DNA from 2 places in the Bradyrhizobium paxllaeri genome. Region 1 is predicted to be linked to the other one. Evidence: predicted binding sites of a transcription regulator. Region 1 holds the regulator's gene; the other holds the start of a gene.
What was found. The regulator LexA, encoded in region 1, represses DNA repair genes until DNA is damaged. The targets are predictions, from matches to a motif close to TGTTCNNNNTGTGTTCNG.
Positions count from the first base shown of each region.

Region 1 (14,410 bases):
GCATCCCCGAGGCGTTGTCCTCGAACAGCGGCTTCGGCATGAACGTTGCGGTCATGCCGTGCTCGCGGGCGGTGTTCTTCACCACGTATTTGTAGATCATCAGATTGTCCGCCATGCGAGTGAGCGTCGTGAAGCGCATGTCGATCTCGTTCTGGCCGCCGGTCGCGACTTCATGGTGATGGGCCTCGATCTGTATGCCGAGCTGTTCCATCGTCAGCACCATGTCCGTGCGGAGAGCCTGCATGCTGTCCGTCGGCGGAACCGGAAAATATCCCTCCTTCGGGCGCGGCTTGTGGCCCAGATTCGGCTCTTCCTCCTTGCCGGTATTCCAACTGCCTTCGCTGGAATCGATTTCGTGGAAGGCGTAATTGATGCCTTGTCCGTAGCGCACATCGTTAAACACGAAGAATTCTGCCTCCGGGCCGAAGTAGCTGGTATCGGCGTGGCCGGTGCCCTTCAGGTTGGTTTCGGCCTTCTGGGCGATGTAACGGGCGTCACGGCTATAGGGCTGACCGGTCACGGGATCCCTGATGTTGCAGATCAGGACTAGGGTCGACACAGGGGAATACGGGTCGAGGAACGCCGTGGCCGGGTCCGGCACGACCAGCATGTCGCTTTCCTGAATTTCCTGGAAGCCTCGGATGGATGAGCCGTCGAATCCAATGCCTTCGCTGAGAGCATCGATACTTGCTGCACTGGGTGGGACGGAAAAATGCTGCCACACCCCAGGCAAATCGGTGAAGCGCAGATCGATCATCTGCACCTTCTCGTCCTTGATCGTCTTCACGAGATCTTCAGCTGTCGCACACTTCGGAAACATGGCTTCACTCCTGTGATGGAGAGGCGCATCTTGGACGTGCCGCCAATCAGCCGCGACGAAGCGGCTTGCGACCGGTCCTGTCCACGTTCTGCATTGCCGCGCAGATAGCCTCAGCTCTGGTGAGGCCCGCGCATGATCTTCATCGCGTCTTCGATATGCCGCCAGGTTTTGGCCAGCTCGACCTCGCCTTTTGCCTCGAGCTCGATGGCGTTCTGGGCGGCTTCCGCAATGGCCTTGGGGCCATGTGCTTCCAGCAACTGCCGCGCATAGTTGTGGATTTCGATTTCTCGCATGGCGTCATGCTCCTCTCGTTCCGAGCGCAACCGTGAATTCCAGTCGAGCCGAGAGCCGTAGACGTTGACACCTGTCGTGCGCGCACAATGTGCATCCTGCTGCGGCGCACTTGCAAGAGCGCTTTTCGGGCGATGGGCTGTCGGAATTGGACGGCGGCTCCGGGTCAAGAGTCAGCCGCGCCTAACAGCCCCGGCAAATGCCGCGCATGGATTCTGCGAACTGGGCATCTTCCGGCGCCATCGGCTCTTACGGCTTTGGCTGCTGCGCAACCTGCTGGGCTTCTTGCGTCATTTGCCGGGCGGCCCGCGCGACCTCCTGGCGTTGGTAGCATGCCCCGTTCTGCTCGCGCCTCGATGAAACGGCATTGCTCGGCTGCCGTCGCGGGGGGCATCGCGAAGGCAAATGAATCCGGATAGCCCTCGAAAACTGTAGCGCCAGTCGACGTGCGTTTCTTCAGGATTCTGCATCCGTTCTGCTAGCACCCTGGATGCAGCGTCCGGTAGTCTTGCGGCCCGCACGAGATCGTAGGGTGTAAGTACGCGTGACGGAGCAGGGCGAGACGTCTGGCCGGAAGCGCGGTTACGCCGGGACCTGGCCGCCGCGCGCCGCGGCGCCGGTCGGCGGCATTCTGCCATCGCGCCCCGCATTCTGGCCGCCGCTGATCGAGGCCCTGCACGCATGGGCGCGCGCGGAAGCCGGCGCTGGGCGGCTGCTGCCCTGGGTGCCGGTGGCGTTCGGAACCGGCATCGCGTTTTACTTCGCCGCCGATCACGAGCCGGTGCTGTCGGTCGCCGCCATCGTGGCGGTCGCGCTTGGCGCGGTGGCCGTGCTGTTGCGGCGGCAGAAATTCTTTCCGGTCGCAGTGATGATCGCCGCCGTCGCGGCGGGCTTTGCGATCGCAACGTGGAAGACCGCGCGGGTCGCGCATGGCGTGCTGGCGCGGCCGATGTTTTCGGTGTCGCTGACCGGGTTTGTCGAAACGCGTGACATCCGCGAGCGCACTGACCGTTTTGTGCTGCGCGTCGTCACCATGGAGAGCGCACGGGGAAGCACAAAACTCGAGCGGGTGCGGCTGTCGGTGAAGAAGGGGACGGCGCCGCCGGTCGGCAGCTTTGTCGAACTGAAGGCTCGGCTGTTGCCGCCGCTCTCGCCGGTGCGGCCGGGCAGCTACGATTTCAGCCGCGACATGTTTTTCGCCGGCATCGGCGCCTCCGGCTTCGTGATGGGCGCGATCAAGACCACCGAGCCGCCGGAAGCCGGCGGGCTGCGCCTGCGCTATTCGGCGTTCATGCAGGGCCTGCGCGACACCATCGACGCGCGGATCAGGACCACGCTGGAGGGCGACAAGCGCGCGATTGCGACGGCGCTGTTGACCGGGCGGCGCGATGCGATCTCGCCGCCGGTGAACGATGCGATGTTCATCTCCGGCCTCGGCCATGTGCTGTCGATATCGGGCTATCACATGGCCGTTGTTGCCGGCGTCGTGTTCTTTGCGGTGCGGGCGCTGCTCGCGCTGTTTCCCGTGCTCACGGTCGGCTATGCCATCAAGAAATGGTCGGCGGCGGCAGCCCTCGCCGCCGCCGCGTTTTATCTGTTGCTGTCCGGCGCCGAGGTCGCGACGCAACGTTCTTTCTTCATGACGGCCGTGGTGCTGATCGCGGTCATGGTCGACCGCCGCGCGATTACGTTTCGCACGCTGGCGGTCGCCGCGCTGATCGTGCTGATGGTTGCGCCGGAAGCGCTGGTGCATCCGAGTTTCCAGATGTCGTTTGCCGCCACGCTTGGGCTGGTGGCGCTGGTGCAGTTCGGCATGCCGCGCCTGTTCGCGACCGCCGATCACACCGCAACCGCCCGCGCGGCGCTGTGGGGTGGCCGCGAGATCACCATGCTGCTGCTGGCTTCGCTGGTCGCGGGACTTGCGACCACGCCCTACGCGGCCTTCCACTTCCACCGGGTCACGCCCTATGGCGTGCTCGCCAATCTCGCGGCGATGCCGGTGGTGTCGGCGCTGGTCATGCCGATGGGGCTGCTCGGCCTTGTCGCGATGCCGTTCGGCTTCGACCGCCCGTTCTGGGCGCTCATGGGCGTCGGCATCGACTGGATGATCGCGGTGACGCAATGGGTCGCGGCATTGCCCGGCGCGGTCGGCCGGGTGCCGGCGTTCGGCATCGGCCCGCTGATCGCAGCGAGCCTCGGCATCATCCTGCTTGGCCTGCTGCGCACGCCGCTGCGCTGGTCGGGCGCCGCGCTGGTGCTCGCGGCGGCTCTGTGGGCGGCGAGGGCGCCGCAGCCGGATATCCTGATCTCCGCCGACGGCCGCCATGTCGGCGTCCGCGGCCAGGATGGAAGGCTGCATCTGATGCACGCGGCCAAGGGCTCTCGGGACGTTTTCCTCTTGAAGGAGTGGCTGGCGGCGGATGCCGATGCGCGCACCGCAGCCGATGCCTCGCTCACGTCAGGCGTCTCCTGCGATGATTTCGGCTGCGTGATGCCGTCCGCCGGCGGCGGCCTGGTCGCGCAGGCGTTCAGGCCCGAGGCCCTGGCCGACGATTGCGAGCGCGCGGCGCTGATTGTAACGCTGCGGCAGGCGCCTGCTTCCTGCGCGGCTTCCGTGATCGATGCCGAGCGGCTGCGGCGGCAGGGCGCCATGACGCTGCGGCGAGGCCGCGACGGATTTGTCGTCGAGGCGGCGAAACCGCGAGGGATCGACCGCCCGTGGTCGCCCGCCGTTGCGGACGCTGGTGAGGCCGACGCCAACGTTCTGGCCCCGCGCGTCGTGCCGCCCCGCGCCGTCGATGCGACGCCGGCCGAGGCGGACCTTCAGGCCGAGGAGTAGGGAACGTCAGTGCTCGTCGATGGGGGGGCTGGACGGATGGGCCGGTATCTCGAACGCGCCGAGGTGGAATTCTTCCGGTGCGTCGGGAGGTGACGGCAGGTTGACCAGCGTGAACGATGCGTCGGGAAATTGCTGCCAGACCGCAAGATCTTCGGCCGTGATCGTGAGCCAGCCGTATCTGAACATGTAACGTCCGGGCTCGGTGACGCGTCCAGCCCTTTGCCATGTAACCTTGTTGACCACCGGTTGCCCCCTCGGTGTCGGATTTTGAAAAACACATCACCATGATCCGCCGGCCTGAACCGGCGGATCGCATGCGCGTCTCGTCTATCCAGTCACGATCGAAGCGGCTGGACGCGCTTCCGTCACCTTTGGTGCACGCTCGCCACCGGTCTGAACCACCGGCAATTGCAGCACGGTCGCGCGCTGGCCTTCGCAAAGTTGCGTCACCAGCACATGGCTTCCATCGGGAAATTCGATCGCGTCATGATGACGGTCGGCGACTTCGGGTTCGATCTGATTGAACTTGCCGACCCGCCAGTCGGTGGTTCGCGTCCAGATCCAGCGGTTGTCGTATTTGACGTCCTCGGCGAACGCCAGTTCGGTGCCGGGAAGCATGCAGACCGCCACTGCTGGCTCGCGTTCCGACGCAAAGCCGCGGGTCGATGTACCGCGGAACGTCGTGGTGATCAGCGTCTCGCCGACCTGGGCAGGCCGGGTAGCCACAGCATGCAGGCTATAGTCACACATCGGATGGCTCCCTCATTTGAGATAGCTGACCCGTGTCTTTCAAGGAGGCACAGGCCCCTATCAGAGTGGACATGGCGCAGAGTCTTTTCTTGTTTCTGGGCAATTCTGCGACTGACCCACTGCGCCAAATTCACAAACGCGATAACGCGCATTGGTTCCACGCCCGCAGCAAAAAACCCCGGCCGAGGAACGGCCGGGGTTCTTACGGATGTCTGCAGGACGGCACATTGTTCAGTACTTGCGGTAAAGGCCGATCAGCCTGCCCTGAATCCGGACCCGGTTCGGCGGCAGGATGCGGACTTCATAGGCGGCGTTGGCAGGCTCCAGCGCGATGGAGGCGCCGCGGCGGCGGAAGCGTTTCAGCGTAGCTTCCTCCTCGTCGATCAGCGCCACCACGATGTCGCCGGTGTCGGCGGTCTCGTTGCGCTGAATCAGCGCCATGTCGCCGTCGAGGATGCCGGCCTCGACCATGGAATCGCCGCGTACTTCGAGCGCGTAATGCTCGCCCGAGCCGAGCATATCGGGCGGCACGCTGATGGTGTGGCTGCGGGTCTGCAGCGCCTCGATCGGCGTGCCGGCGGCGATCCGGCCCATCACGGGCACCGCGACCGGGCGATTGCCGTCATCCTCGGCGGCGGGCAAGCTCACTGTACGCTTGCCGAGCGTGCCTTCGATCACACTCGGCGTGAAGCCGCGGCGGCCATTGCCGGCAGCGGCGAGCTCCGGCAGCTTGATGACTTCGATGGCGCGGGCGCGGTTGGGCAGGCGGCGGATGAAGCCGCGCTCCTCCAGCGCCGTAATGAGGCGGTGGATTCCGGATTTCGAGCGCAGGTCGAGCGCGTCCTTCATCTCGTCGAATGAAGGCGGCACGCCGGCCTCTTTCAGCCGTTCATTGATGAAACGCAGAAGTTCATACTGTTTGCGCGTAAGCATCGCGAGCAATTCCCCGGTTGGCGTCGTCGTTTCGAATCTTCAGCGCCCAGATGGCGGGAGCGCCCAAACTCCCAGGCAGAGACACCAGCAGTCGAAACAAATCATGAACGGACACTATATGTTCGATATGTGTTCCGCAACCACTTAATTTCAGGTGAACGCGTCAAGGTTTCTGTCCGAGACGCGCCCTGTGGCGTCATTCCGGCAGCCGCAACAGCTCGCACGACGAGCCCTTGGGCGCCGCCGGCGCGAATGGCGGACGTATCACTAATGCCTGTGCCGCAGCGAGATTCCCCAAGAGCGAGGAGTCCTGATGGTTCACCGGCACAGCGATCAGCGTGCCGTCTTCGCGCGCCTCGAGGCGCGCGCGCAGATAATCCTCGCGCTGGTCGTTGGCGGCGAGGTCGCGGCCGAGCAGGGCGCTTTCTCTGACGTGATGGACGTGGTCGCGGCCCGATAATGCGCGAATCAGCGGCACCAGAAACAGGAAGCCGCAGACATAGGAAGAGACGGGATTGCCGGGCAGGCCGATCACCCGCATCGCGCCGAGCCGCCCGTGCATCATCGGCTTGCCCGGCCGCATCGCGATCCGCCAGAACGCCATCGCGACGCCTTCGGCCTCCAGCGAGCGCTTGACCAGGTCGTGGTCGCCGACCGAGGCGCCCCCCATGGTGATCAGGATGTCCGCGTCGGCCTCGCTGGCGCGGCGGATGCCTTCGGTGGTCGCGGCAACGGTGTCGGCGGCGATGCCGAGATCGACGACGTCGGCGCCTTCGGCGCGGGCCAGCGCCCGCAGGCCATAGCCGTTGGAATAGACGATCTGGCCGGGGCCGGGGTTTTCGCCGGGCATCACTAACTCGTCGCCGGTCGCGAGAACAGCGACCTTCGGGCGGCGGTGCACCGCAAGCTCCGGGTAGTTCATGCCGGCGGCGAGCGACAGGTCGCGGTCGCTGAGGCAACGCCCGCGCGTGAGCAGCACGTCGCCCTCGCGGAAGTCGACGCCGGCGGCGCGGATGTGCCGTCCCCGAACCGCGGCTTCCGTGATGGTGATGTGATCGCCGTCGGCTGCCGTGTCTTCCTGGATGATGACGGCGTCGGCACCGTCGGGGATCACGCCACCGGTGAAGATCCGTACCGCCTCGCTTTGGCCGACCTTGCGCTCGAACGGGCGGCCGGCGGCGACCTCGCCGATCACCTTCAGCCGCGCGCCGGCGCCGGCGGCATCCGCCGTACGCACCGCATAGCCGTCCATCGCTGACATCGCCTGCGGTGGCTGCGTCCGTCGCGCGGCGACGTCGCGCGCGAGGATGCGGTGGTGGGCGGCATCGAGGGCCACCATTTCTTCGGGCAACGCGTCAGCGCCGGCAAGGATCGCGGCAAGCGCATCGGCGACAGGCATCAAGGCCACGGGCAGACCTCCGTCAAATTCCAGCGCTAGATTCCAAGCGCAGTCAGTGCCCTGGCCACGTCATCCGTCGATGTCACGTGGATGGCAGAAAGGCCGCGCGCCCGCGCACCTTCGATGTTGGCGGCTGAATCGTCGAAGAACAGAATCCGCGACGCCGGCACGCCGATCGCCTTTATCACGTGATCATAGGCCTCCGCGTCGGGTTTGCGCAAACCGATGCTGGAGGACAGGAAGATCTCGCGGAAATGGCCGAGCACACCGGCATAGGCCTGCGAAAAATGCGCGACATGGGCCGGATTGGTGTTGGAAAAGGCGTAGAGCGGCAGGCGCTTGGCCGCGCCGGCCAACAGCGGTGCAATGCCGGGCATCTCGCCGGTGAAGATCGCGTTCCAACCCTCCAGGAACTGCGCGTCGGTGATGCCGATGCCGAGCGACTGGCGCAGGTTTGCAAAGAACGCGGCGTCGTCGATCCGGCCGGTCTCGTGATGCTTGAAACTGTCGTTGACGACAAAGCGGCCGGCGAGGTCGGCAGGCGCGCAGCCCGCATGCCCCGCCCAGCAGGCCATCACCTGGTCGAAACTGATATTGAGCACGACACGGCCGAGGTCGAACAGCAAGGCATCGACGGAGTGGGGCGCGGGCGGCAAATTCATGGCAGTCGTTTACAAAACTCGACTGGCCTCGGCAACGGCCACGGCGATTTACGCCCCTGCCCAATCCGGCGCTTAAGCCGGTGCGCGAGCTGTGCTAAGCGTGGGGTCGAACAGGGAGTGGTGGCATGAAAATCCTGGGTAGAATTTTGGGCGCTGCGGCAGTGATCTCGTTGCTGGCCGGACCTGCCTTGGCCCAAAAAGGTCCCGCCAGATATGGCGAGGAGGACAAGCCCAAGACGCCGGCGGAAGTCGCGGCAGAGAGGGACGCCGAGCGTGCCTACAAGCGGTCGCTCGGCAATATTCCGGAACAACAGAAGAGCAGCGATCCCTGGGGAACCATGCGCGGCGACAACAGCGCGCCAAAGGCCGACAAGGCCGCGGCAGCGAAGCCGAAGGCCAAATCCGCGGATACCAAGACCGGCACAAACGCAAAATAGAAGACACATCCCGGCGCCGTGCCGGGACAATGATGTCCGCGAGGCGAGGCAAGCATGACGGAAACGCTGCTGTTTTCCCCGATGACGATCCGGGGCCTCACGCTGAAGAACCGCATCGTGGTGCCGCCGATGCATCAATATTCGGCCGAGAAGGGCTTTCCGACCGACTGGCACCTGATGAATGCCGGCAAGTTTGCCGCCGGCGGGGCCGGCCTCGTGGTGGTGGAATCGACCAAGGTCGAGCGGCGCGGCTGCGGCACCGTCGGCGATCTCGGCATCTGGGATGACAAGTTCATCGCGCCGCTGGGCCGCCTCGTCCAGTTCATCAAGCAGCAGAACGCGGTCGCCGGCATTCAGCTCGGCCATTCCGGTCGCAAGGCGCGCGCAAGCCGACCGTGGGAGGGCGACCGCCCGCTGCAGCGAACGCCTGATATCGAGGATTGGGACGCCTGGCAGCCGGTGGCGCCGAGCGCGATCGCCCATAGCGAGAAATGGCCGGTGCCGCGCGCGCTCGAAACCGGCGAAGTGAAGGACGTGGTGCAGGCCTGGGGGCAGGCGGCGCGGCGCGCGCATGAGGCGGGTTTTGACGTGCTGGAGCTGCACGGCGCCCATGGCTACCTCGTGCATGAGTTCCTGTCGGAGCGGTCCAACCAGCGCAGCGACGAATATGGCGGTTCGGAAGCGGGTCGCATGCGCTTCCTGATCGAGGTGACGGAGGCGGTGCGGACGCACTGGCCCGACCACAAGCCGCTATTCGTCCGCCTGTCGGTCGAGGACAATGCCGGCTGGGGGCCGGAGCTGAGCGCGCGGCTGGCCAAAATCCTGAAGGCAAAAGGCGTCGACGTCATCGACTGCTCCTCCGGCGGCATCTCCGAAATGGCGCCGATCCTGGGCAAGGAGATCAAATACAGCTATCAGGTGCCGCTGTCGGAATATGTCCGGCGGCAGGCCGAGATCATGACCATGGCGGTCGGCCTCATCATCCATGGCGACCAGGCCGAGCAGATCCTGCGGGACGGGCAGGCCGATCTGATCGCGGTCGGGCGGGAAATCCTCAACAATCCCAACTGGCCGATGGATGCCGCGCTCAAACTCGGCGTCGAGGGCCCGTTCCGCAACGTTCCGCCGCAATTCGGCTACTGGCTCGGCACCCGCGCCAAGCGCGGTTTTGGAACCCGGCCCTCCACCTGGCAAACCGGCCTGCAGGGGGCCGATCAAGCGGCTTCGAATTCGTAGCGATCTCAAATTCATAAGCCGGCCCGAGCGCAAACGACACACCTGAAAACGTCCGTATTGCCGCGGGCCGGCGTGCCTTGATCCGACCAAAAAGCCATTGTGAGTTGGTGGGGCTGGGACAGGGGCGCCGATTCACATGGGATGGTGGGCGTCCGTAGAGACAAAGGGACGCCCCACGATGCGCAGGAATATCGCCTTTCTTCTCGGCACCGTGACGGGCGCGTGTCTGACCGTTCTCGTGGCCGGACCGCAGGGGACGAATCTGGTGGCGGCGGCGAAGGCCGCGGCCCGTTCCGACACCTATAACCAGCTCAATCTGTTCGGCAGCGTGTTCGAGCGGATCAAGACCAGCTATGTCGAGAAGCCCGACGATTCCAAGCTGATGGAAGGCGCCATCAACGGCATGATCTCCGCGCTCGATCCTCATTCGCGTTACATGAATGAGAAGGGCTGGAGCGACATGCAGGAGACTACCCATGGTGAGTTCGGCGGGCTCGGCATCGAGGTCACGATGGAAGACGGTCTCGTCAAGGTAGTGACGCCGATCGACGAGACGCCCGCCGCGAAAGCCGGCATGCTGTCGGGCGACGTGATCACCCAAATCGACGACGAGCAGATTCAGGGCATGAGCCTCGAACAGGCGGTCGCCCGGATGAAGGGCCCCGCCAACAGCAAGATCCGGCTCAAGGTCATGCGCAAGGGCGCCGCCGCGCCGATCGATGTCGCCATCGTGCGCGAGATCATCCGGGTGCGGCCGGTTCGCTTCAAAGCCGATGGCGGCGATGTCGGCTACATCAGGATCACCCGCTTCAACGAGCAGACCACCGACGGCCTGAAGAAGGCGATCGCCAGCATCTCCAAGGAAATTCCGTCGGAGAAACTTGCGGGCTATGTCGTCGACCTCCGCAACAATCCCGGCGGGCTGCTCGACCAGGCCGTTTCGGTGTCGAGCGCCTTCATGAACCGGGGCGAGGTGGTCTCGACCCGCGGCCGCACCTCGGAGGAAACTCAGCGCTTCACCGCGCGCGGCGGCGACATCACCAAGGGCAAGCCGCTGGTGGTGCTGATCAACGGCGGTTCGGCTTCCGCCTCCGAGATCGTGGCCGGCGCGCTGCGTGACCACAAGCGCGCGACCCTGGTCGGCACGCGCACTTTCGGCAAGGGCTCGGTGCAGACCATCATTCCGCTGGGCGCCGGCAACGGTGCGCTGGCGCTGACCACGGCGCGCTACTTCACGCCGTCCGGCCGCTCGATCCAGGCCCAGGGCATCGCGCCCGACATCGAGGTGCTGCAGGACGTGCCGGACGAGCTCAAGGGCCGCACCGATCTGAAGGGCGAAGCCTCGATGCGCGGTCACCTCGCCGCTGATGGCGCCGAGCAGACCGGTTCGCAAGCCTACGTCCCGCCGAACGAAAAGGACGACAAGGCGCTCACTGCCGCCTTCAACCTCTTACGCGGCGGCAGCGTGAACGCGAACGCGGTGACGGCCGCGAAGCGGGCGGTTCCGAATTAAATTCGCGGCAATCGTAGCCCGGATGAGCGAAGCGATATCCGGGATCTTCGTCTGTCCCGCATATCGCTCCGCTCATGCGGGCTACCTGGCTTCTTGGCGCCGACAATTGATTCCGAATGTGGCGCGTTGCGGCTGCTGAAACGGCATCGTCGAGACGCAGGCACCAATTCGGAACACGACCACTTTTTTTGAAACCTCATCTCCATCCAACCGTAGCTCGCGCCAAACACCTGGCGCGTTGAATGGAGTGGTCATGTCGAAAAAATGGACCTTGCTGGCCCTGAGCCTGTCGCTTTGTTCGAGCGGAGCCCTGCAGGCCAATCCACTGGATTCGCCCGACATCGTTTACATCGACGGGAAGCCGTGCAACCGCGCCTGCCAGTCCTACATGGCCTGGTCTGATCGGGCCTTGTCCGCGCGCCACCGGGAGCAGCGCGAGCCTGTCGTCGTGGCGCCGGTTGAGGCGGAACCAGCGAGCATCGAACGCGCCACTCCGTCCCGCGTGACAAGGCAGGCCGCACCAGCGCCACGGTCGGCGCCGCGCAGCCACATGGCGGCAGCGAAGACCAGGCCGTCGAACGCCAAGAAGGCCGCCGCACCCAGCCTCGCTGCAGCCGGCAAGAACATTCCATCGGCTGCGCCGCCCGTGGCCCGCGACAAGGCCGTCGCCGGCGGCCAGACGCCAGAGCGCAAATTGGAAATCCCTCAGAAGCCGGCGCCGAGCCAGGCAGCCGCCATCGCCCCGTCGCAGCCCGCGGAGGCTCCCAAATCTGAAGCGAAGTCGGAGGTGAAGGCCGAGGCCAGTTCTGAAGCCAGCTCTGAAGCCAAGTCTGAGGCGAAGTCCGAAGCCAAGACCGAGTCGGAAGTGAAGTCCGAGGTCATCTTGCCGCCGCCGGCCACGCTCGAACTCGCTGCGGCTCCCGCTGCGCCAGAGACCGCCGCAACGCCTGCCGCGGCCGCCAGTGCTCCCGAGACACGAACCCTGCAGCAGCAACTGGTGGAAGCGACGGGCCTGGCCGATCTCGTCACGGCGATCGGAACAGGCCGAGAAGCGGCCAACAATCTGGACAATCCGGAAATCGAGCCGGCCCGCGACACCACGAAGACGGCATCGGCATCGCCGGACGAGTCGGACAATCTGGTCGCGCTGGTGCTGGCACGTCCGGAGATCGGTTCGCTATCCGATCTGAACAACAAGACCATCGCGATCGAGGAGAAGCAATCCGCTTCCAGCGGCCGCGTCAGCGCTGCGTTCATGGCGGCGGGCGCCGCGGAAGTTCAGTTCAGCGAAGGACAGCGAGGCGCGATCGACCGCCTGATCAGCGGCGAAGTCCCGGCCGCGGTCCTGACTCTGGCCTCGCGCGAAGCGGCTGAGGGGTTTCCCGATATCAAGGGCTTCAAGACGTTTCGGGTGCCGCTCGCACAGAAGGCGCGGCTGTAGCCGTCGCAGCAAGCGACGCACGGGTCGCGCGAATGCGCGCCCGATGACAGGCTGCGCGACATCCGGATTCGGTACGTCAAGCGGTCCCGCATACCGCATGCGCTCATGCGGGCTACGCCCGCAACCGATAGCCGGCCCGACCGCGTCGGTTCCAGATGAGGATGCGCTGCACGCAATTGCTTCGCGGCCAAGATCGACTTAACGTGAAATAAAAAGACCGAGTGGAAACGCAATGGCTCTTATTAAGACAACCGAGGCCGGACTCTACCGGATCCCGTTGGCCGTTACCCTGTCCGACAGCACGCACGGCGAACTCAAAGCGTTCGAGCTGGTGACGTGCCGTGTCCGCGACTCCGACGGGGCCGAAGGTGTCGGATATACATACACCGTCGGCCGCAATGGTGGCGCGATCGCAGACATTCTCCAACGGGAGATCCCCGAACTGATCGAGGGCCGCGACGCCGACGACACCGAAGCCATCTGGCATCACGTCTGGTGGGCCCTGCATTACGGCGGGCGGGGCGGGCCGCCGGTGCTTGCGCTTTCAGCGCTCGATATCGCACTGTGGGACCTGAAGGCTCGCCGCGCCGGTTTGCCGCTATTTCGCTTGCTCGGCGGCTTCGACGCCCGCGTGCCCTGCTACGCCGGCGGGATCGACCTCGATCTCTCCATCGAGAAGCTTTTGAAGCAGACCGACGACAATATTGCGAAAGGCTTTCGCGCCATCAAGATGAAGGTCGGCCGTCCCGATCTCGCATCAGACGTCGCGCGCGTGCAGGCGATGCGCCAACATCTCGGCAGTGGCTTTCCTCTGATGGCGGACGCCAACATGAAGTGGACGGTCGAGGAAGCCATCCGCGCGGCGCGCGCGTTGCAATCCTTCGATCTCACCTGGCTGGAAGAACCAATCATTCCCGACGATATTGCCGGACATGCCCGCATCATGGCTGTCGGCGGGGTTCCGATCGCGGCCGGAGAAAACCTGCGTTCGCTCTGGGAATTCAAGAATTACATCGCCGCTGGCGCAGTGTCTTATCCCGAGCCCGATGTCACCAATTGCGGCGGTGTTACGGCTTTCATGAAGATCGCGCGGCTGGCGGAAGCCTTCAATCTACCGGTTACCAGCCACGGCGCACATGACGTCACCGTGCATTTGCTCGCGGCCTGCCCGAACCGCTCCTATCTGGAAGCTCACGGATTTGGGCTCGATAGTTACATCGAGCACCCGCTTGTCCTGAACGAAGGCATGGCATTGGCGCCGACGCGGCCCGGCCACGGGATTACGTTCGACTGGAAGGGCTTGGCGCGACTGTCGAAGTAACAGAAGACACCGGCCGCGTCCTTCAAGCGCCCGTCTCGCCGCGCTGCAAACACGATGAATGTTTCGGTTGCAGTGACTTGGATTGAGAGTGACGTTGCACTTGTCACTTCGATGAAGGCGCTTATTTCCGGTCCGAGCTGCTGGATGGCTGGACCGCGTCCGCCCAATTTCTGTCCCCCCGGTCGTTGCGCATTCACGCGATTTTCTTCAGCAACTTCAAGCTGATTTGCGCCGTCCAGTCGTGCGCGTAAAAATAAATCGCTTCGCGCGAGACCCAAATCACGCCTACAAATCCCGCCATCCCGTTCCGAGAAGAGGGGCGTTGGCCATCGTCACGAACGTTGGGACGGGTTGCGGTGGACGCGGCAGCGTCGGGCGCGAGGAGTGTTCGCAGGGCGGTTAGCCGTGAGTGAACACAGCGCGCAGGACGTACGGCGCTTGAACGCCTCCGCCAGAGCTTCGACTGGCCAGCACTTGGCAGGTGATGTCTTTGGCGAAGGAAGCTGCGTACGGCAAAACCGTGTGGTCCTGACGCCCGTGGTTGGTGTCAAACCGGCGGAGGTTTTTTGAAGCCCGACCGGGTTTCAATGAACCGCCAATCTGTCGGCGACGGAGGCCAGAGGAATTCGGCTCCGGGGAGATCACGGCATAAGCCGTCAAACCATTGCGCAGGGAATGCCGGGCTGCTCCGGCTGTACCTGTATGCTCGTGTGCGCATTTCCTTAAGTGCAATTGCACACGAGACCGCGGGTGCGGCAAGCACCCGGC
Region 1 is NZ_CP042968.1:4,588,536-4,602,945, reverse strand. It holds gene glnA (type I glutamate--ammonia ligase) at 1-820, opposite strand, end outside; gene LMTR21_RS21975 (hypothetical protein) at 931-1,113, opposite strand; gene LMTR21_RS21970 (ComEC/Rec2 family competence protein) at 1,656-3,950, shown strand; gene LMTR21_RS21965 (hypothetical protein) at 3,957-4,136, opposite strand; gene LMTR21_RS21960 (hypothetical protein) at 4,278-4,700, opposite strand; gene lexA (transcriptional repressor LexA) at 4,932-5,633, opposite strand; gene LMTR21_RS21950 (molybdopterin molybdotransferase MoeA) at 5,830-7,041, opposite strand; gene LMTR21_RS21945 (HAD family hydrolase) at 7,068-7,694, opposite strand; gene LMTR21_RS21940 (hypothetical protein) at 7,820-8,131, shown strand; gene LMTR21_RS21935 (NADH:flavin oxidoreductase/NADH oxidase) at 8,186-9,367, shown strand; gene LMTR21_RS21930 (S41 family peptidase) at 9,546-10,880, shown strand; gene LMTR21_RS40945 (hypothetical protein) at 11,134-12,321, shown strand; gene LMTR21_RS21915 (mandelate racemase/muconate lactonizing enzyme family protein) at 12,554-13,642, shown strand.

Region 2 (14,410 bases), 3.8 Mb from region 1:
GTCATGACCCAGCACGACCTCGACGATCTCCTGCGCACCTCGCTTGCGCGCGAAAGCGTCAAGGACAGCGTCGCGCATGCGGTAGAGCTCTCGGGACGGCCGCGCCGCGAGGTCTATGCCCGCGCGCTGGAGCTCGCAAAAGAAGCCAGGGGCGATGATGGCGAAGACTGACGGCATTCCGCCCGACGTGACCGCCAAGCTTGCCGCGCCCGAGCGGGTCGCCGCCTTTCGTACCGGGCTTTCGGCCGAGAGCCGCGCCGCGGCCTATTTGATGGCCAGGGGTTACCGTATCCTCGCAAAGCGCTTCCGCACGCCCTATGGCGAGATCGACCTGGTGGCGAAGAAGCGCAATCTCGTGGCCTTCATCGAGGTTAAGGCGCGCGCCAGCCTCGATGACGCCGCCTATGCCGTCACGCCGCGCCAGCAGGGGCGCATCATCAATGCCGCGCAAGCCTGGCTGATGGCGCATCCCGAGCATGCCGAATTCGAGCTACGATTTGACGCCGTCCTGATTGCGCCGCGGCGTCTGCCACGCCATCTGTTAGCGGCATTCGACGCCAGCCCTTAAAGGCATTAATTTGGACGCGTTTTCTTGACGCGAACCGGTACCCACTTCGCTTGAAAACGCCATGACCCTCCAGAGCCCCGGACCTTCCCTATGAAACTGAATGTCGCCGTCCAGATGGATCCCATCGCGCGTATCAACATCCGCGGCGATTCGACCTTTGCGCTGCTGCTGGAGGCGCAAAAGCGCGGCCACAGCCTTTCCTACTACACCCCCGACAAGCTCTCGCTGCGCGGTGAGGAGCTGGTGGCGCCGGTGCAAAAGCTGACCGTCCGCGACGAGATCGGCGACCATTTTACGCTGGGCGAGCCCAAGCGCGAGTCGCTCGAGGCGTTCGACGTCATCCTGCTGCGACAGGACCCGCCCTTCGACCTCGCCTATATCACCTCGACCCATTTCCTCGAGCGCATCCACCCGAAGACGCTGGTGGTGAACAATCCGGCTTCGGTGCGCGACGCGCCGGAAAAACTGTTCGTGATGAATTTTCCGCAGTTGATGCCGCCGACGCTGATCTCGCGCGACCTCGACGAAATCAACTCGTTCCGCGACCAGCACGGCGCCGTCGTCATGAAGCCGCTGCACGGCCATGGCGGCGCGGCGGTGTTCCGCGTGATGCCGCAGGACATGAATTTCGGCTCGCTGTTCGACATGTTCTCGGTGACCTTCCGCGAGCCCTGGGTGATCCAGCGCTTCCTTCCCGAGGTGAAGCATGGCGACAAGCGCATCATCCTGGTCGACGGCGAGTTTGCCGGCGCGGTCAACCGCGTGCCCGCCCCTGATGACCTCCGCTCCAACATGGTGCGCGGCGGCGCCGCGCAGGCGACCGATCTCTCTCCGCGCGAGCGCGAAATCTGCGATACGCTGGGACCTGCGCTGCGCGAACGCGGATTGCTGTTCGTCGGCATCGACGTGATCGACGGCAACCTGACCGAAATCAACGTGACGTCGCCGACGGGCATCCGCGCGATCCAGCGGCTCAACGGCCCTGATGTTGCCGGCAAGATCTGGGACACCATCGAGAAGAAGCGCGCCGGGAAATAATTTTCGCTCGCGCCCTATCGGCCAACCAATTTCGCCGCGTCCGTTACGCAGGAACTTGGGCCGAATGAATTGCATGCTGCCGGTTGAATGGAACCGACGGAGAGAGTCGTGGCGCCGCTCTGCTGCGCCGTCGGCAACGGCCCGTGGGATTCCGGGACGTCTATCGCCATGTGATCCAGTATTCTATCATCCTGCGGCCATTCGTTGGACAAGACTGCACGGAGCGTCGGCTGCATGGTCGACCTGCCACCTGCGGATGACATTGGACGGAAAAGGAAACGCCAATGAACTCCACACCTACTCCGAAAGAAACTGAACCCCACGATGCCCCGATCGCAGGCGCCGACGAACGGCTCGCGCACGCCCACGAGCAGATCAAGCGCGCGGATGAACAGCTCACGCGTTTGACTGAACAGCTCGCAAGGATGGAGCGCGATGACGCGCATCCGCCTTCGGCCCAGCCCGCCCCGCAATCGCCGCCTGCGCCATCACCGGAAAAAAGACCGGCGTTTCGGACCCTCGTCGCCTTGCCAGTGGCGGCGTGCATCGTTGTCGCTGCCCTGGTTTGGCAGGCATCCTATGGCGGCGGGGACAAGCCGGGTGTCGCCGGCTCAGCACCGCAGCTCGCTTCATCTCCATCATCACCGCCGGAAAATCCGCCATCGCCCGCGCAGCCCGCCCCGTCCACTGTTCAAGTGGCCGCAACGGAGGCTCCATCACAGGCACCACCGTCACAGGCAGCACCACCACCAGCATCACCGCCGCAAACATCTCCGCCTCAAGCAGCACCTCCACAAGCAGCAACCCTGGCGCAGGCCGCACCGCCGCAAGACGCCACGCCGCCAACCGCCGCGGCAGCTCCCGACCAGACACAGTTGCTGCAAACGATCGTGGGGGACCTCGCGAAGCTTGAGCGAAACATCGAACAGCTCAAGGCGAACCAGCAGCAAATCACCAGTGACAATTCAAAAGCCATTGGGGAGCTGAAGGCGAGCCAGGAAGAGATGAAACGCGCGCTCGCGAAGGTTTCGGAGCAGAGCCCGCCCAGGGCGTCACCGCCTCCGGCGAAGCCGACCCCGACCTTCCGCAGGCCGGAGCGGTCGCCGCCGCAAGCGAGATATCGGCCCCGATACCCAAGGGAGTGGATCTACGACGACGATTGGTAGCCGTCGACAAAGCGCGGCGCCAAATAACGCCGACTCGCCCGCATTTTGACATCCCTGTTGTGCCGTCTCCGCCCACTTGCCAATTTCGGCAAGCGGGCGCAGCCTGTAGCGACGGATGAATCCGTCCGGGCATATACTGCAATTCAATAAAATCAGTGGGAGGACGACGCATGACGACGAATCTTTCGCGACGGTCTTTGCTTGCGCTCGGCGCAGGACTCGGAATGGGTGTTGGCGCCTCAACGATGCTCGGCGGCGGCGCACTGGCCAAGGCGCCCAAGCTCGCCACGCAGACGCCCTACTGGCACCGCTTCGTTCTCGGCGACGCCGAGGTCACCGTCGTCTCCGACGGCCCGCTGCCGCTCGGCGATCCCTCCGGCACCTTCACCGGCGTGCCGAAGGAAGAGGTGAAGAAGATGCTCTCCGACAACTTCCTCAACCCTGACAATGTCGTGCTGGAGCAGAACTCGCCGGTCGTGAACACCGGCGACAAGCTGATCCTGTTCGACACCGGCATGGGCACCTCGAAGGCGTTCGGCCCGACCACCGGTCAGCAACAGAAGAACCTCGCGGCCGCCGGCATCAAGGCGAGCGACATCGACGCCGTGGTGTGCTCGCACGCCCATATCGACCATATCGGCGGCCTCGTCGGTGCCGACGACAAGCCGCTATTCCCGAACGCGCAGGTCTACATCGCCCAGAGCGATTTCGATTTCTGGACCGATGAAGGCAAGCTCGGCAGCCCGCTGAAGGATTTCATCCTCCACGCCCGCAAGAACCTGATGCCGGTGCGCGACCGCATCGTGTTCATCAAGGACAATCAGGAATTCCTGCCCGGCGTCACCGCGCTTTCGGCGCCCGGCCACACCGTCGGCCACACCATCTTCATGGTGAGCTCGAAGGGCAAATCCTTCTGCTTCCTCGGCGACCTCTCGCATCACGCGGTGCTCTTGCTGGAGAAGCCGCGGATGGAATTCTCCTACGATAGCGATCCGAAGCAGGCCGCGAACTCGCGGGTGAAGATGCTGGACATGCTCGCCGCCCAGAAGATCCCTGTGATGTCCTATCACTTCGCCTGGCCGGGCTTCGGCCACGTCGCCAAGAACGGCGACGGTTTCAGGTATTATCCCGAGCCGATGAACATGCAGCTCTGAAGATGCTCGATCCGGGGCTTGCCGGTGGCTGGCCCCGGATCGTCAAGCCACTGCCGCAGGCGTGCGCGCATCTCTCGGGAACCATCGCGGATCGCCGAAATTTGTTTTGCCGTAAGAATTTGTTTTGCCGTAAGGGAGGAAGCTGTAGCGGAATTTCCGGCCCCGGGCCGGGACAAGATGCCTGAGAGCAAGATGAGCGTCAGGCCGCAGGGCCAACCGGCTTCCAAGCCGAAATAGCGAGGCCCGCGTCTCGGCCGCTTGGCAGCCAGTTTGGAGGCCCGGCAAATGACCAAGGACATGATAGCGATCAGCGCTGGAATGCTATTCGTTGGGCTGGCCGTATGGAGCCTGCGCGACACCCCACCTCATCCAAGCCCCGAGACGACGCAGGCGATGCGCATTCTCGCCGACGATCCGGCGCTGAAGCATGTTTCCGAGAGCAGCCCATACATGAGAACGGAGCGCTGAAGACGGCGGCTGCCCGTCGGAATGTATCCACGCCCCGAGGTTGTGCCGGTCTGACAGGCAGACGGCGCAGACGGGATCGTTTGCGTCTATGTTCTTCAAATGTTCTTGACTTACCCTCCGGTTCCCCGCTACCTTCGATTGCGTCACGAGGGGCGGCATGGTTGCGCGGGTATCTACTGTAGCCTTTGAAGGGATCGAGGCCCGCGCGGTCGACGTGCAGGTGCAGGTCGCGCCCGGCCTGCCGGCGTTTGCGATCGTCGGCCTGCCGGACAAGGCGGTGTCGGAGGCGCGGGAGCGGGTCCGCTCGGCCCTGGTCGCCTCGGGCCTAGCCCTCCCCGCCCGCCGGATCACGGTCAACCTCGCACCGGCCGACGTTCCGAAGGAAGGCAGCCACTATGATCTGCCGATCGCGCTCGGGCTGATGGCGGCGATCGGCGCCATCCCGCCGGATGCGCTCAACGGCTTTACCGTGCTCGGCGAACTCGGACTCGACGGCTCAATCGCGCCGGTCGCTGGCGTGTTGCCGGCTGCGATCGGGGCGAATGGGCGCGAGGAAGGGCTGATCTGTCCGGCGGCGTGCGGCTCGGAAGCGGCCTGGGCGAGTCCAGATATCCAGATCATCGCGGCCAAATCGCTGATCCAGATCGCCAACCATTTCAAAGGCACGCAGGTGCTGTCGCGCCCGCAGCCGCGCGTGCACGAGCAGGAAGCAACCCATCTCGACCTACGCGACATCAAGGGCCAGGAAAGCGCCAAACGCGCGCTGGAGATTGCGGCGGCCGGCGGACATCATTTGCTGATGATCGGCTCGCCCGGCGCAGGCAAGTCGATGCTGGCGGCGCGGCTGCCCTCGATCCTGCCGCCGCTGTCGCCGTCCGAGCTGCTGGAGGTCTCGATGATCGCCTCCGTCGCCGGCGAAATCCGCGATGGCGCATTGACCGCGCGGCGACCGTTCCGCAGCCCCCATCATTCCGCCAGCATGGCCGCGCTGACCGGTGGCGGCCTGCGCGCCAGACCTGGCGAGATTTCGCTTTCGCATCAGGGCGTCTTGTTCCTCGACGAACTGCCGGAGTTCGATCCGCGCGTGCTGGATTCCCTGCGCCAGCCGCTGGAGAATGGCGAGGTCTCGGTGTCGCGTGCCAATCATCGCGTCACCTATCCCGCCCGCTTTATGCTGGTCGCGGCGATGAATCCCTGCCGCTGCGGCCAGGCCTATGATCCCGGCTATTCCTGCCGGCGCGCGCCGATCGAGCGCTGCACCGCGGATTACCAGATGCGCATCTCCGGCCCGCTGATGGACCGCATCGACCTGCGCATCGAGGTCCCGGCGGTGACCGCCGCCGACCTGATCCTGCCGCCGCCATCCGAAGGCTCGGCCGAAGTTGCAGCCCGCGTCGCCGCCGCCCGCGCCATCCAGCTCGCGCGCTACGCAGCCGCCGGCATGCCGCAGATCCGCACCAACGCCGAAGCACCGGCCTCGCTATTGGAAACGATCGCGCAACCGGATACGCAGGGCCAGAAACTGTTGCGCGATGCCGCCGACACCATGAAGCTGACCGCACGCGGCTATCACCGCGTGCTCCGCGTCGCGCGCACGCTCGCCGATCTCGATCGCGCCGAAAAGATCGGCCGGCTGCATCTGGCCGAAGCGCTGTCCTATCGTGCGCTGGCGGAGGACTTGCGGCGCGCGGCATAGATCGAGCCCCGGTTCTGATTCGATCGGGGCTCAGTTGCGTCGCAACAGCTCTTCCGGCGCAGGATGCACCGAAAGATCATCAAATAATCCAAGCGTTTGCCCTTCATTATTTGATTCAGATCAATGAACGATTTCCCGGGTCCACCTACCCTGATGTCGCGGTGACGTATCCTGCAACGACGCGGGAACCCTCTTCGCGCCCTCCGTCTGACGGCGATGGCAATTGGCAAGGTGGCCGGCATGGGCGGGAACGCTCGGCCGGCTGAGCAATTATTCGATTCCAAGGCGGCAGATCGTTACATGGCCGATACGTCAACTCATCATGATGCGCAGCCGGAAAAGGTGCACGGGGCAAGTCGACGTGCCGAGTTGCTGGTATTCGCCATCATCGCCGCCTTCATCTGGCCGGTGGTCGCCGTCGGCGTGGTCGGCGGCTATGGCTTTCTGGTGTGGATGTCCCAGTTGATCCTGGGGCCGCCCGGTCCTCCGGGAGCATGAAACGCCATGCAAACCCAAGGACCTTCGCAACCCCAAGGCCCCTCGCGCCGTGCTCTGTTTCGCGGTCAATTCCTCACCAAGCCGGTCGCCGTCATCGGTGACGAATGCCTCGCCGAAGCCGGCATCTTCTGCCGTTCCTGCGGCGATGTCTGTCCTGTTTCCGCGATTCATTTCCGTCCTCGCATTGGATTACCGCCTCAGGCCGTCATCAATGAAGCCGCCTGCACCGGATGCGGTGAATGCATCGGCGCCTGCCCGGGCGCAACGATCGCGCTGGGCGCTGCGCGTGGCGGAGACATCGCATGACAGACGAAGCCACCATTCACATTTCGAGCGCGGTCGTATCCGTGCTGCCCAAACATCGGGACGAGGTGCTGCAGGCGCTCGCGGCGCTGCCGGAGGTCGAAGTCCATCAGCGCGACGCCAGAAAGATCGTCATCGTGATGGAGGCGGCCGAGAGCGGAATCCTCGGTGCCCGCCTCGCCGAAATCGCATGCTGGCAGGGAGTCCTGTCGGCCAACATGGTGTTCGAGCAGGTCGAAAGATCAGCCGATATCGGAGACTAGGTCATGTCACTCTCGCGACGCGAATTGTTGAAGGCGCAGGCCGCCGCCGTGGCCGCCGCAGCCGCCGGCATCGCCGCGCCTGCGGCCGCGCAACCGGTGACGGGCGGCGGCAGCTCGCTGGAAATCAAATGGTCGAAGGCACCTTGCCGTTTCTGCGGTACCGGCTGCGGGGTGATGGTCGGCGTCAAGAGCGGCAAGGTCGTCGCGACCCACGGCGATACGCTCGCCGAGGTCAATCGCGGGCTGAACTGCATCAAGGGATACTTCCTTTCCAAGATCATGTATGGCGGCGACCGCCTGACCGCGCCGCTTTTGCGCAAGAAGGGTGGCGCCTTCGCGAAGGACGGCGAACTGACGCCGGTGAGCTGGGATGAAGCCTTCGACGTCATGGCGGCCAAGGCCAAGGCGGTGCTGAAGGAGAAGGGCCCGACGGCGCTCGGCATGTTCGGGTCGGGGCAATGGACGGTTTATGAAGGCTACGCCGCCACCAAGCTGATGCGCGCCGGATTCCGCTCCAACAACCTCGATCCCAATGCCCGCCATTGCATGGCCTCCGCAGCGGTCGCCTTCATGCGCACCTTCGGCATGGACGAGCCGATGGGCTGCTACGACGATTTCGAAGCCGCCGACGCCTTCGTGCTGTGGGGCTCGAACATGGCCGAGATGCATCCGATCCTCTGGACGCGTCTCACCGACCGCCGGTTGAGCCAGCCGCATGTGAAGGTGGCCGTGCTCCAGACCTTCACCAACCGTAGCTCCGACCTTGCCGACATCCCGATCGTGTTCAAGCCCGGCACGGATCTCGCGATCCTGAACTACATCGCCAACCACATCATCACGACGGGACGGGTCAACCGAGATTTTGTGAAGAACCATACCACCTTCGTGAAGGGCACGGTCGATATCGGATACGGCTTGCGCCCGGATCATCCGCTCGAGGTCAAGGCCAAGGGCGCCGCGAACCCAGGCGCGACCCAGCCGATCGACTTTGATGCCTATGCCGCCTTCGTGAAGGACTACTCGCTCGAGAAAGTGTCGGAGCTATCGGGCGTCGAGCGCGGCTTCCTGCAGGAGCTCGCCGAGCTCTATGCCGATCCGAAGCGCAAGGTGATGTCGCTGTGGACGATGGGCTTCAATCAGCATGTCCGCGGCGTCTGGGCCAACCAGCTCCTCTACAATCTGCATCTGCTCACCGGAAAGATCTCCGAGCCCGGCAATTCGCCGTTCTCGCTGACCGGGCAACCCTCCGCCTGCGGCACGGCGCGCGAGGTCGGCACTTTCGCGCACCGTTTGCCCGCCGACATGGTCGTCACCAACCCGGAGCACCGCAAGCACGCGGAAGAAATCTGGCGCATCCCGCACGGCATCATTCCGGAAAAGCCCGGCTATCACGCCGTCGAGCAGGACCGCATGCTTCACGACGGCAAGCTGAACTTCTATTGGGTTCAGGTGAACAACAACATGCAGGCCGCGCCGAACAATTCGCGCGAGACCTATCCCGGCTACCGCAATCCGGACAATTTCATCGTGGTGTCGGATGCCTATCCAACCGTCACCGCGATGTCCGCCGATCTCGTGCTGCCGGCAGCGATGTGGGTGGAGAAGGAAGGCGCCTACGGCAATGCCGAGCGCCGCACCCATGTCTGGCGGCAGCTCGTCAACGCGCCGGGCGAGGCGCGCTCCGATCTCTGGCAGATGATGGAGTTCTCAAAACGCTTCACCACCGACGAGGTGTGGCCGGCGCAGATCCTCGACGCCAATCCCAACTATCGCGGCAAGACGCTGTTCGATGTTCTCTTCCGCAACGGCAATGTGGACAAGTTCCCGGTCAGCGAAATTCCCGCCGAGTACGAGAACCGCGAGGCAAAGGTCTTCGGCTTCTACGTGCAGAAGGGACTGTTCGAGGAATACGCCCAGTTCGGCCGCGGGCACGGCCACGATGTCGCTGATTTCGACACCCTCCACGAGGTGCGGGGGCTGCGTTGGCCCGTCGTCAACGGCAAGGAGACCAAGTGGCGCTACCGCGAGGGCCTTGATCCTTATGTGAAGGCGGGCAAGGGCGTCGAGTTCTATGGCAACAAGGACGGCAAGGCGCGGATCATCGCGGTACCGTACGAGCCGCCGGCGGAATCTCCCGACAAGGAGTTCGACATCTGGCTCGTCACCGGCCGCGTGCTCGAACATTGGCACTCCGGCTCCATGACCATGCGGGTGCCCGAGCTCTACAAGGCGTATCCTGGCGCCAGGGTCTACATGCATGCCGAGGACGCCCGCGCGCGAGGCATCAATGAAGGCGCGGAAGTCCGTGTGATTTCCCGGCGCGGCGAAATCAGGAGCCGGGTCGACACCAAGGGCCGCAACCGGATGCCACGCGGCGTGGTCTTCGTACCCTGGTTCGACGCCAGCCAGCTCATCAACAAGGTGACGCTGGACGCTACCGATCCCATTTCCAAGCAGACGGACTTCAAGAAATGCGCGGTCAAGATCATCCCGGCCTGAAGAGACTTCGAACGCCGCTCGCAGGCGCGCTGCTTGGCGGCATGCTGGTGTTCGTCTGCGGCGCAATTTACGCGCAGAACGCGCCCCAAATCGTGCCGCGCGTCACCGGCGCCGCCGCGCCGATGGGCGACGTGCCGGCGCCTGCCCTGGCGCGGCCCGTCATCGATGACAAGCGGCTGATGCGCAACTATCCGGAGCAGCCGCCGATCATTCCGCACTCGATCGACAATTATCAGCTCACGCTCAAGACCAACCGCTGCCTCGACTGTCACCGGCGGCAATTCACCGAAGGCTCGGGGGCGCCGATGATCAGCGTCACCCATTTCATGGACCGCAACGGGCAGGTGCTCGCCGACGTCACCCCGCGGCGTTATTTCTGCACCGCCTGCCATGTCCAGCAAACCGACGCACAGCCGCTGGTCCCGAGCACGTTCAAGGACATGCTGCTCGTCGAACCCGAGAAGAAGTGAGTGGGCGATGAAGCGGCTCAAGGAACTGCTGACCTGGTTCTGGCGCATCGCCAGTCGCCCCAGCACGCATCTCAGCCTGGGCTTTCTCGCGCTCGGCGGCTTCATCTGCGGCGTGCTGTTCTGGGGCGCCTTCAATACCGCGCTCGAAGTCACCAACACCGAGAAGTTCTGCACCTCCTGCCACGAGATGCACGACAACGTCTTCCAGGAGTTGCAGCACACGCCCCACTTCTCCAACCGTTCCGGCGTCCGCGCCACCTGTCCCGACTGCCACGTGCCGCACGACTGGACCGACAAGATCGCCCGCAAGATGCAGGCGTCCAAGGAGGTCTGGGGCAAGATCTTCGGGACGATCGACACCAGGCAGAAGTTTCAGGATCACCGGCTCGAGCTCGCCAAGCACGAATGGGCGAGATTGAAGGCCAATGACTCCCTGGAATGCCGCAACTGCCATTCCTCGGCCGCGATGGACTTCACCAAGCAGACACGGCGCGCCGCTGACATCCACGGCAAGTTTCTCGTCACGGGCGAGAAGACCTGCATCGATTGCCACAAGGGTATCGCGCATGAACTGCCCGACATGACCGGCGTCGAGCCGGGCTGGCGGGCGCCGCCCGAACAGCGGGATCGCCAGAGTTTTCGCGAGGATCCACGCGGCGAACTGGCACGCTACCTTGCCGCAACGACTGCCGCCGAACGGCCCTAGCGCAAGGCGGCGTTCGACGAAACTCGGCATCGGAGTTCGGCGAGACCAGGCCCGCTTTACGGCGCGTCGCAAAACACGTCGATCTTCTGTTTCACGTTGTCGGAAGGATACTGCTGCTTGTCACCGCCGCCGCAGCTGATGAGAACGAAGAATCCCTTGTTGCATCCCCAGCGCTCCATGTCATCAGCCGCGAACAACTCACCTGGCCCGACGCTGCACTCCGTCTTGCCCTCGCACATGCGTTTCACATGCGACAGGAATTTTGGCCCGATGGTCAGATCGGATGGGGCCTTGGTGCAGGCCATCTTCGCCTCGAGCACGTGCTTCATCTTCTTGGCCGACGCGGAATCTGCGGTGGAGATGGTGGCGCAGACAATCGTGACGGCGAGCCCCAAAAATTTTCGCATGACGCAACCCTTCCTTGGTCAATCTGTGGACGCGCGCCGTTGGCAAACTTGCTTGCGTCGTGTCCGTGAACCGCAAGCTGATTTGCCATGCCTACAAGGGCAATTTTATGCAGCAACTGCAGCAAACCGCGAGATCGCGGATGCATGTTCCGTTGTCGTCACCCGCGCATGCGGGTGATCCAGTATTCCAGAGACGTCAATGATTGAGCCGAGAAGCCGCAGCGTGCTGGATCCGCGCATGCGCGGGGATGACACTTGACTATGCAGCTGCCCCGCTCGCGATCAGGATGCCGCCGCCGCAGAAAACAACCGGTGTCAACTTCGCGGTAACTAGTTTCCTTTACCCTCTGCCAACCATAAGGCGCGTGTCGCGGGCTTATGGCGAGTGGGTAGCGTGTCATGTTGCGTTTGAAAGTCCTGGTCTCCGTGGTTCCGCTGGCGATTGTCGCCCTGTTCGCGCGGACCGAGTTTTTGGGCGGTCCGCGGCCCTGCATCGAAATCGCGGGCACTTCCGTCCAGATCGCCGCCCTCTCCTGGGAGGCGCACCACCACGTCAGCTTCACCAGCGATCCGGCCCGCGCGACGGTTCGGGTCCAGATCTCCGACAGCGCCGAAGCGGCCGACTTCGCCGTAATCGACGACATCGATACGGCCGAGGCCGGCGCCTGCGAGAGCAATACGCCGCCGCGGCTGGTCGCGATTTCCCGAAAACCCTCCGGCTCCGATCCCGTGATCTATCTCTCCCGGGACGGGCCGGCCGACTACAGCATCTTCGTGTCCTCGAAGACCTTTTCGCTGCTCGATGCCGCCGCCCTGATCGTCGGCGCCCGCGGCGAGCGCCACCGCATCCAGGCGGCGTCGCTTTAAGTCTGGAGCATGGTCTTCCCGGAACGCGGCCCTCCGGGTCCGGACCATGCTCGGTTAAGGTTTGATTCACCCTGTTCTCATCGCGGCGGTTCCGCGCTGAGCACCTCAAGCACTTTGCAACGTCGGCGACGCATCGTCTGTCTAAGGCATACGGCGCAACGAGCCGGTTCAGTTCAAGCAGCAAGCTCAGGGTCATTGGCGATGGGGCGGACATTCCGGATCAAACTTCGCTTTCGCCGCTTCGGCCGCCGCCATCCCTGGCTCACCTTCGCGCTTCGCTCTTTCATGATCTTCTCGGTCGTGTTCGGCGCCGCCTATGGCTTCATCGCCGGGGCCAGGACGGAAAATTCCGGCTACGACCCGCACTCCTTTGCGATCGGCGTCGCCTTCCTGTTCGCGCTCGCCTGCGTCGCGCTCGCGGCCTCGAGCTTCCGGCTGCGGCTGCTGCGCAAGAGGATGCGCAAGATCGCGCTTCATAATGAAGCACTCGCCGACCGGAACTGGGAATTGCAGGAAGCCGAGCAGCGCGCCCGCCGCCTGTTCGAAGCACAGGGCGACCTGATCGTGCTGCGCGATGCCGAAAGCCGCATCACCTATGCCAACGACGCCTATTGCGAGCTCGCGCAAATGCCGCGCGCCGCGCTGATCGGCAGCCGCTTCGCGCTCAGAGTTCTCGAACAGGGCGACACCGCGCTGGAGCCGAACGGCACCCGCGTTCACGACCAACAAATCGAAGGCCCGCTCGGCCCGCGCTGGATCGCGTGGCGCGAGGGTCTGGTCCGCAACGACGCCGGCGAGCGTGCGGAAATGCAGAGCGTCGGCCGCGACGTCACCGACCGCACCGAGAGCGAACGCGCGCTGACCGAAGCCCGCGACCAGGCCGATGCCGCGAGCCGCGCCAAATCGCGCTTCCTTGCCATGGCGAGCCACGAGATCCGCACGCCGCTCAACGGCATCATCGGCATGAGCGGCCTGTTGATGGATACGCCGCTGACGCCGGAACAGACGACCTATGTCAAGGCGGTGAAGACCTCCGGCGACGCGCTGCTGTCGCTGATCGAGGAACTGCTGGACTATTCCAAGATCGAAGCCGGCAAGATCGATCTCGACCATCGTCCGTTCGCGCTATCCAGCCTGATCGAGGACATCACCGAATTGCTGGCGCCGCGCGCGGAGGCCAAGAAAATCGAGATGGCCGCCTATGTCGATGAGCGGCTGCCGAGCGAGGTGGTCGGCGACGCGGCGCGGCTGCGTCAGGTGCTGCTCAATCTCGCCGGCAATGCCATAAAGTTCACCTCGACCGGCGGCGTCGCCCTGATCGTCGAGCCCGGCATCTGGCCCAATGAAATCAGCTTCCTGGTGCGCGACACCGGCATCGGCATCGAGCCCGAGGCGCGCGAGCGGATCTTCCGCGAGTTCGAGCAGGCCGACGACAAGATTGCGCGCAGCTATGGCGGCACCGGCCTTGGCCTCAGCATCTCCGATCGCATCGTCAAGCGCATGGGCGGCCGCATCACGCTGGAGAGTCAGCCCGGCACCGGCTCGACATTCGAAGTCTCGATTCCGCTTGCCGCCGCGGCCGCCGAACAAATCTCGTTCGCCGCGCCGGATCTCAACGGCCAGTCGATCATGCTGGTGTCGCCGCAGAACATCGAGGCCTCGCTGGCCGCGCGGCGGCTGCAGCGCTGGGGCGGTCAGACCTGCATGGTGTCGGACACCGATGTCGCGGAAGCCCTGCTGCCCGAGCGCGCCTGGCACGCCGTGCTGATCGACCACGCGCTGGGACTCTCCGACATCCAGCGGCTCGGTGAAGCCGCGCGCCTTCACGCCACTCAGCGCATCGTGATGTTCACGCCAGCGACCCGGCACGAATTGCAGCCGTCCACGATCTCCGCCTTTACCGGCTATCTGGTCAAGCCGCTGCGCGCCGCCTCACTCGCGGCCCGCCTGATGGCAGCGCCGGAAGTGAACTCGCCGAGCCTGGATCCCGCGATCGATCCGATCGATCAGCCGGCCGCGTCCTCGGCCAAGGGCCTGTCGATCCTGGTTGCCGAGGACAATCAGATCAACGCGCTGTTGATCCGCTCGCTGCTCGGCCGGCTCGGCCATCACGCCATGATCACCACCAATGGCGCCGAGGCGTTGGAGTCCTGGCTGGCGGCGAAATCGGCGGGCACCCCCTATGATCTCGTGCTGATGGACATCCAGATGCCGCAGCTCGACGGCATCGAGACCACCAAGCGGATTCGCAGCCTCGAGGCCGGCGAGCCGACAAGCCGGACGCCGATTCTCGCGCTCACCGCCAAC
Region 2 is NZ_CP042968.1:18,534-32,943, reverse strand. It holds gene rsmI (16S rRNA (cytidine(1402)-2'-O)-methyltransferase) at 1-171, shown strand, start outside; gene LMTR21_RS00185 (YraN family protein) at 158-568, shown strand; gene gshB (glutathione synthase) at 659-1,606, shown strand; gene LMTR21_RS00175 (hypothetical protein) at 1,891-2,772, shown strand; gene LMTR21_RS00170 (MBL fold metallo-hydrolase) at 2,943-3,926, shown strand; gene LMTR21_RS00165 (hypothetical protein) at 4,212-4,394, shown strand; gene LMTR21_RS00160 (YifB family Mg chelatase-like AAA ATPase) at 4,552-6,090, shown strand; gene napE (periplasmic nitrate reductase, NapE protein) at 6,391-6,588, shown strand; gene LMTR21_RS41700 (4Fe-4S binding protein) at 6,595-6,894, shown strand; gene LMTR21_RS00145 (chaperone NapD) at 6,891-7,154, shown strand; gene napA (periplasmic nitrate reductase subunit alpha) at 7,158-9,653, shown strand; gene LMTR21_RS00135 (nitrate reductase cytochrome c-type subunit) at 9,626-10,123, shown strand; gene LMTR21_RS00130 (cytochrome c3 family protein) at 10,131-10,829, shown strand; gene LMTR21_RS00125 (hypothetical protein) at 10,886-11,236, opposite strand; gene LMTR21_RS00120 (hypothetical protein) at 11,636-12,103, shown strand; gene LMTR21_RS00115 (ATP-binding protein) at 12,305-14,410, shown strand, end outside.
Region 2: a site for LexA is predicted at 4,484-4,501, ahead of LMTR21_RS00160 (YifB family Mg chelatase-like AAA ATPase). Genes of this name have one in related genera too.